DNA from 2 places in the Niabella sp. CPT15-335-S11 genome. Region 2 is predicted to be linked to the other one. Evidence: riboswitches for the same ligand, from Rfam matches in the RefSeq annotation. Region 2 holds a riboswitch; the other holds the start of a gene.
What was found. A riboswitch is a leader RNA that binds a small molecule or an ion and turns the genes downstream of it on or off. The one in region 2 is predicted to bind cobalamin.
Positions count from the first base shown of each region.

Region 1: it holds a riboswitch for cobalamin, as region 2 does, so the genes downstream of both, AC3WS5_RS10415 (TonB-dependent receptor plug domain-containing protein) here and AC3WS5_RS02115 (ribonucleoside-diphosphate reductase small subunit) in region 2, are expected to answer to the same signal.

Region 1 is NZ_JBYTEI010000002.1:968,409-972,658, reverse strand. Features, by position in the region: gene AC3WS5_RS10420 (MarC family protein) at 1-155, opposite strand, end outside; gene AC3WS5_RS10415 (TonB-dependent receptor plug domain-containing protein) at 305-2,176, opposite strand; cobalamin riboswitch at 2,298-2,506, opposite strand; gene yihA (ribosome biogenesis GTP-binding protein YihA/YsxC) at 2,656-3,312, opposite strand; gene ubiE (bifunctional demethylmenaquinone methyltransferase/2-methoxy-6-polyprenyl-1,4-benzoquinol methylase UbiE) at 3,427-4,173, shown strand.
Region 2 is NZ_JBYTEI010000001.1:513,317-517,566, forward strand. Features, by position in the region: gene mqnC (cyclic dehypoxanthinyl futalosine synthase) at 1-319, opposite strand, end outside; gene AC3WS5_RS02110 (aspartyl protease family protein) at 562-1,719, shown strand; cobalamin riboswitch at 1,940-2,136, shown strand; gene AC3WS5_RS02115 (ribonucleoside-diphosphate reductase small subunit) at 2,247-3,218, shown strand; gene AC3WS5_RS02120 (ribonucleoside-diphosphate reductase subunit alpha) at 3,251-4,250, shown strand, end outside.

The DNA of each region.
Region 1 (4,250 bases), on a different contig from region 2:
AGCAACCCGGAAATGGCCGTTACCCTGAGTTCTCTTATCTTGCCGCCCATCTTATTCTTGACGGACAGCAGGATGGGAATTGAGCCGATTATATCAATAATCGCGAACAACGTAAACGTAATAGTCAGTAAAGCATTCAGGTTGATCGGTTTCATGTCCTTCCCTTTTGGTTGCAAATGTATATTATTTGAAAACAAGACCGGGAAACCACCCCGTTTACCCTTCTGAGGTGATTGCCCGGTCGTGTTGTATCCAGTCGAGTTATTGGTCAGCATCACGCTGCCCAAAACGCCGCTGCCGGAGGTCAGAAGTTAAACCGGATCCCTCCCGTCCAGGTGCGGGCCAGGGTCGCGTATCCCGTGATCTCCGAATAGTTGGCATTGAACAGGTTATTGACCTGTCCGAACAACTTCAGATTATTCTTCAGGATCCCGTATTCAGCGTACAGGTCCACCAGGGTATAGGGGTCCAATGTCCGATTTTCAGCTTTGTAGGTCACCGCGTTAAACGCGATATCTTTTCTCTCGCCAAAATACCTGGCGTGCGCCGACAGGAAAAGTTGTTTGGTAGCCTGATAGCCCAAGGTCGCGCCGGCACTGTGTTTTGGTCTCCTGAACAGGTTATTGAAAGTGGTATCTGCGTTTCCGCTCTTTGTTGTAACCTCGCCGGTTACGAAGGAATAAAACAGTTTCAGGTTCAGCAGTTCTGTAAGGGCGATTCCGGTCTCGATATCAACCCCGTGATCTTTTTGATGATTGAGGTTGATATAACGGTACTTCTGGTCTGTGGTAATGACATCATCAATCCTGCGGTCAAAATAAACGACACGGCCCTGGAGCTTATCATTCAGGAGCTTCGCTGAAATTCCGGCTTCCAGGTTCCGGGATTTTTCGGGTTTCAAATCGGGGTTGGCACCAAATTGTCCATAAAGCTCGGACAAAGCGGGTGCCCGGAACGAGGTTCCATAGTTTACAAAAAGCTTCACTTTCTCATTGATGAGGTAGGAAGGGTTCAGGCTGAAAGTCGCGTTGTTCCCGTACTTGGAATGAAAGTTGAGCCTTCCGCCTGCTTCCAGGTTGAAACCGGTGCGGTTCTTCAGGAAGAGCAACAAGTAAGGGCTGGCAACCGTGGCCAGGGTATCCTTGACATCCGGTCTGGGATGCTTCATGACCAGCTTATCATACCTGAATCCGGCCAGCGCCTGGAAATATGGATTGAAGGAATAAGTGGAAATTAGCTCGGCCGTTTTTTTGTGACCGGCATAGTCAGAAGCGCCCCAGGAAAATTTGTAATGGCGTTCCACATCATCATAGGCATAGATTCCGGTAATGGAACCTCCTTTGAAATAATATACAGCCTGGCTTCCTGTGTTGATCAGCCGGGCATCATAGGGATTAGCGGCCGGCTGGAACGCGCCATCGGGAATGGAGCCCATGTACCTTGAATACCTGAAGTAGGGTTTTAGGTAGAAGTTTTCAGTCAGCTTGGCGTTGAAATCTGCGCTGAACGCGTTTTGATTATACCCGTTCCTGATAGCGGTATCGATTTGGTTAACCGCTTCGGAGATGCCCCGGGTCTCCTGGTGAACATAACCGATATTGTAGGATGATCCTTTGTAGTGCCCGCCCAGCGCGGCATTTGCACGGAATGTTTGGTGGGTGCCATAAGAAATGCCGCCCGATACACCAACGGGTTTGGCTCCCCCTTTTTTGGTGATGATATTGATGACCCCGGCTACGGCTTCGGATCCGTAGAGCGTACTTTCAGCGCCTTTCAGAATTTCGATTCTTTCGATCTGGTCAACGGGCAACATTCTCAGATCAAAAGCTCCCCCTACTCCGGTCGGATCGGTTACCGGCACGCCGTTCAGCAGGATCAGGGTGTACCCGTAGTTTGCGCCCTGCATATAAATAGCCTTATCTTTTCCAGGGTTACTGTTGGCGCCGCTCACGATAATGCCGGCCTGTTCTGAGAGCAATTGTGAGAGATCTTTCCCGCCTGCCCGGCTGATCTCTTCAGCGGTAATAATGTTGACTACTTTGCCAGTCTCAGAAGTCTTTTTCGGGAATTTCGTTGCTGTAACCGTTACTTCTTCAAGGTTAAGCAGGCTGTCGGTTTGTGCTTGTAGTGTGCCGTAAATGAGTACAGCAGCCACTACTAAAATTTTCTTTTTCATGTAAAAAGTTTTTAGTGACTGCTTCCGGTGAAATGAACATTAGAAGTAACTTAAAAGCTGCAGACTATGAAAGCTGGTTTTAAGGAAACCGCTAATACCCCACTTTTCTCCCGAAAGCTGAATATTGAATCATGATCTGGCAGGTCTTCTGGCTTGGCCCGTTTTATTTCCTTCCCTCCATATGTGATGAAAGTGGGTCTTAATAAAACTTTTCTGCGTCTCATTTAACAATGAGATCAAGTGGGCATTACAGCTACGGGGATAGCGCCGGACTCTCACCGGACTTCCCTTTTCATGGCGTTACCGCCAACCAAATCGCTGCAAATATAGGGAGTCTGGAATTAATTGCAGGGGAGTTTAGCACATATGCTTCTTATATGTAATTAATGAGCCTAAGGTCTAAAATCTAGCGTCTAACGTCCCCGCCCGTCCGCCGCGGCCGACGATTCGGGTGGATAACGTCTAGTATCTAACCGCCATTACAGCGTTTTTCCTGGAAAAGTTTTCCTGAACAAATTGTTCAGTTTGTTAATATGATCAAGAATTTCTTCCCGTCCGGTTCTATCGATGGCGGATGAGATAAAGTAAGGAGGAAGCTCTTCCCAGCCTGATCGCAGGGCTTCCAAAAATTGCTCCACATTCCGAACGGTTGCCCCAGGTTTGTTTTTGTCGGCTTTGGTAAACACAATAGTAAAAGGGACGCCCCAGGCGCCGAGCTGGTTGATGAACTCAATATCAATTTTCTGGGGTTCATGGCGACTGTCAATTAAGATAAAAAGGCTGCAGAGATTGGGTCTTTTCAGAATATAATGCTCTATCATCACCGACCAGCTTTTCCGTTCTTTTTGGGCAACTTTTGCATACCCGTAACCCGGCAGGTCGGCGATATACCATGAAGTCCTGTTTTTGCTATCGCGGTTGCTGACAGACGAAACGATTTCAAAATGGTTGATCAGTTTGGTCTTACCCGGTGTGGATGAGGTTTTGGCCAGTGCTTTTTTATGACAAAGCATATTGATCAGGGAAGATTTGCCCACATTGCTACGGCCGATGAATGCATATTCCGGCCGGTCCGGCGCGGGACACTGACTGAAATTGGCGCTGCTTTTCAGGTATGATGCGGACAAAATTTCCATAACAGCAAAAGTAGGGCGGGCATATCATAAATCCTAAAAGGTGAATCCGGTTCAACTTGGTGCAGGTAACAGGCTTTGCAGTAAAAAAGCCGATTTTGGGCTAACTTTGCCGCCATGGCTCAATTACCTCATGATGATATAATTCCCTTCCGGGAGTCGGACAAGACCAAAAAAGAACAGGTAGCAGAAATGTTTGACCGGATTGCCGGGAAATACGATTTCATGAACCGGTTGCTGTCGGCACGGATCGACATCGGATGGCGGAAGAAAGGTCTGAATACGCTAAAGGCGTCAAACCCGAAGCAGATCATTGATATCGCCACGGGTACGGCTGATCTGGCGATCATGGCCTGCAGGACGCTGGATCCCGAGCGGATCACCGGGGTGGATATATCAGCCGGGATGCTGGAAGAGGGCCGGAAAAAAATTGAGAAAGAAGGTCTCGCCCGAAAGATCGACTTAGTGAAGGGGGATTCCGAAGACCTGCCTTTTGCCGCGGATAGTTTTGATGCCGCCATGGCCGCTTTTGGCGTTCGTAATTTTGAAAACCTTGAGAAAGGTCTGGCTGAGATCTGCCGGGTGTTGCGGCCAGGGGGCAAGCTGATGATCCTGGAGTTCTCGCAGCCGCACACATTTGGATTTGCGGGGCTGTACCGGTTTTATATGGACGTGGTGGCACCTCAGTTCGCACGGATCTTCGCCAGGAATAAAGCGGCTTATCAATACCTGAATAAATCAGCCCGGGCATTTCCAGAACGGGAGGAATTTCTGGAACTATTGAAAAAAGCCGGCTTCAGCAGTACACAGTACCGGTCACTCACCATGGGGATCTGCTGTATTTACACTGGGGAGAAGAAGTGAGTCAATTACGAATTACGAATGATCAATTACGAATGACGTTGTTCAATGGCGAATTATGAATGATCATTGACGAATGA
Region 2 (4,250 bases):
ATAATAGCTGATCGCCTCCATATCTGATAGTCTCCTCAATTTTTCTCCGATAGGTGGGCATATCTGTAATATATGCTTCGGAGTGACCGGGTATCCTGTAGAAATTGCAGAATTTACAGTTGGCTATACAAACATTGGTGGTATTTACATTCCGGTCGATCTGCCAGGTGACTTTCCCATGAGGTACCTGTATTTTCCGAAGTTCATCTGCAACCATCATCAACTCCCCTAACGGAGCGTGATGGTAGAGGTAAACCCCCTCTTCTATACTAAGGAACTCAAAACCCGACGCCTTTTTATAAAGTTCAGATAAGTTCATATTCGTTTTGCTGAAGAGACAAAGGTAAGTAAAAGAATTCCCTCGCCGGGAAAAGGCGGTTTTAGAATTTACCAGGAAAACTTTGTAACTTGTGTATGATCCGGATGAACCAGTCTCTGACAGGCGCTGGTTGCCCGGAATGGGTTGCTTTTGAGGATGAGGCGAGAGTTACCACCGGGTATTTTGCAATTTGAGTAGATAATATGCACCTTAGGCTAACTATATTGGTACTCATACAATTAATGTTGATAAAGCCGCTTGCGGGCCAGGAAGAATTTATTGAACCCCCAAGCCGGTTTATCACCAGCGCTGGCTTTACCCAATTGACCGGGGGAGTGATTTTGCTGCGGGCTATTTTCGATAATTATCCCGACTCTCTCAACTTCATCCTAGACACGGGCAGCGGTGGCATTTCCCTCGATTCTTCCACCGCGGCTGAACTGGGCCTGCATGTTCCTGCACCAGAAAGGATCATCAGGGGTATCGGAGGGATCAGGAAAGTTGGATTCCTGAAAAATCACAAACTAACCATCGGTTCTCTCGTGGCAGACAGCCTGAACTTCCATGTCATTGACTATGACATGCTTTCTTCACTATATGGTGATAAAATAGATGGGATCATTGGTTACTCCCTGTTTAGCCGTTACATAATCAGGATAAATTACGACACCAATGAGCTCTCATTTTGGACAAACGGCAGTTTGAAATATCCAAAAGGCGGCCATCTGATACTTCCCCGCATCGGCATGCTTCCCGTTCATAACGCCGAGATCTCTGATTCGCGACCGGTGAACTTCAATTATCTCTTTGATATTGGCGCCGGGCTTACGGTTTTATTCTCAGATGATTTTGTGGAAGACAGCGCATTCATAAAAACCAAGCGGAAAAAATATCTCAAACAGGGGGAGGGACTGGGCGGAAGAGTAGATATGTTAACGACGGTTTGTAAGGAGTTAAAGATCGGACCTTACAAATTCAGAAATGTTCCGATCAATATATTCAGGGACGACTTCAACATAACCTCCTACCCGTTGATGGGCGGGTTGATCGGGAATGATATTTTCAGAAGGTTTAACTGCATCATCAATTATAACAAAAGGCAAATCCACCTCATCCCCAACACGCACTTCAGGGAACCCTTTGATTATGCGTACTCGGGCATTGAGCTGTACCTGATCGATGGAAAGATTAAGATCGGATCCATCCCCAAGGGATCCCCCGCGGAAAAAGCAGGATTTATGGAAGGTGATGAAGTGCTCGCCGTGAACAATCGTTTCGGATTAAATTTAAAGGACCTTAAACAGGAATTACAATCCGCCACCGGAAGAGTCAGAGTAATTATCAGGCGCAACGACCAACTGCAGATGAAATCGATGAAAGTGATTAATATTCTCAGATAGCGATGGAGAAGGGGTTACGCGCTAGCTACGACAGGCCTGCCCGCCGAAGGAGGGTAAACCTTCCGGCAGCCAGGGATACTGGATATTAGATATATATTCAATTACAAGTTAAGAATTACGAGAGCGGTATTTTCCTCCTCTTAGCCTAAGCCAATATTGACTTTCCTGTGTTTTCAACACAACGTGGATAACAATCTGACCTCATTCTAAACAGGCTTACTATTTTGCAATACAATTTGGTTGATAATCCATCACAGAATGGATGTCATTAAAAGGGAATCCCGTGAAAGTCGGGAACTATCCCCGTAGCTGTAAGCTCCTAAAAAGTTGTTTAATCTTCATGCCACTGTTTTCATTAATGGGAAGGCCCTAAACAACGGAGTAAGTCAGAAGACCTGCCAAAGAAATCTTTAGTAACTACGCTTTCGGAGGAAAAGCAGGTACTGATAGTTTCGGCATATTGCACGGCTTATTCTTTCAGCACTGTACCTTTTTGTCCGCAGGTAAAATTTTAAAATTATTTTACTATGCAATATGACAATGAAATTTTATTAAAAGAAAACAAAGACAGGTTTGTTATCCTGCCTATCAATTATCCTAAAGTTTGGGAACACTACAAACGCCATGAAGCCAGTTTTTGGACGGCAGAAGAAATTGATCTTAGCAGCGACCTGAAAGATTGGGCGTCTCTAAATGACGGTGAACGTCATTTTATTTCTCATGTACTTGCATTTTTCGCCGCTAGTGATGGAATAGTCAATGAAAATCTCGCTGTAAATTTCATGAGCGAAGTGCAATTACCTGAAGCAAGATGTTTCTATGGTTTTCAAATCATGATGGAAAACATTCACAGCGAGACCTATGCCTTGCTGATCGATACCTATGTGAAAGATGCTGCCGAAAAACACAAGTTCTTTCATGCCATTGATACAGTTCCCGCCGTAAAGAAAAAAGCCGAGTGGGCTTTGCGTTGGATTGAGAACGGAAATTTTGCTCAAAGACTTATTGCATTTGCGGCTGTTGAGGGTATATTCTTCAGCGGTAGTTTCTGTTCCATTTTTTGGCTAAAAAAAAGAGGCTTAATGCCCGGACTTACTTTTAGCAATGAACTGATAAGCCGTGATGAAGGTTTGCATTGTGAGTTTGCCTGTTTGTTGTATAGCATGTTGAACAATAAACTTTCGGAAGAAGAAGTAAAAGCTATTATCGGCGATGCTGTTGTCATAGAAAAAGAATTTATTACCGAAGCACTGCCTGTTGATTTAATTGGTATGAATGCGAAGCTGATGCAGCAATACATTGAATTTGTCGCAGACAGATGGCTAACCGAGTTAGGCTGCTCAAAAATGTTCAACAGCACAAATCCCTTTGATTTTATGGAGATGATTTCGTTACAAGGAAAAACTAACTTCTTTGAAAAAAGAGTCGGTGATTATCAAAAGGCAGGTGTAATGGCAAACAAAGGCGCGCAGGTATTTTCAACTGACGATGATTTTTAAAATCCAATTACTAACCATAAAATTCTTCAATCATGTACGTAATAAAAAGAAGCGGAAAACAAGAGTCCATAAAGTTTGATAAAGTAACGGCGAGAATTGAGAAACTAAGCTATGGCTTAAGCCCTTTAGTAAATGTTATTGATGTGGCAAAGAAGACCATAGAGGGTATTTATGCAGGTGTCCCAACAACAGAGTTAGACAACCTTGCAGCCGAAACCGCGGCTTCTTTAACTACGATTCACCCCGACTATGCAATTTTGGCTTCACGCGTAGCAGTAAGTAATCTACATAAAAACACGGTGAAAAGCTTTTCAGAAACCATGCGTAAGCTGCACGAGTACACCGATAAAAAAATAGGAAGAAAAATGCCTTTGGTCGCAGATGATGTAATGCAGATAATACAAAAGCATGCAGATATTCTGGACAGCACGATCATCTATGACAGGGATTACGGCTTTGATTATTTTGGGTTTAAGACTTTAGAAAAATCTTACCTGCTGAAGATTAATGAAAAGATAGCAGAACGTCCGCAACACATGTATATGAGAGTGGCAGTAGGCATTCACAAAAATGATATTGACGAAGTCATAAAAACGTATCATTTGTTAAGTGAAAAGTGGATGACACATGCCACACCCACACTGTTCAACGCAGGTACACCTAAGCCGCAAATGAGTAGCTGTTTTCTCTTAACGATGAAAGACGACAGTATTGACGGCATTTATGATACACTGAAGCAAACCGCAAGAATTTCTCAAAGCGCCGGTGGTATTGGTTTGGCTATTCATAATATTCGCGCAACTGGAAGTTATATCGGCGGCACAAATGGCACGAGCAACGGCATTATTCCTATGCTTCGTGTGTTCAACGATACCGCGAGGTATGTTGACCAGGGCGGTGGTAAACGTAAAGGCGCTTTTGCTATTTATTTAGAGACTTGGCATGCCGACGTGTTTGAGTTTTTGGATTTAAGAAAAAATCACGGTAAAGAAGAATTACGTGCAAGAGACTTGTTTTATGCTTTGTGGATTA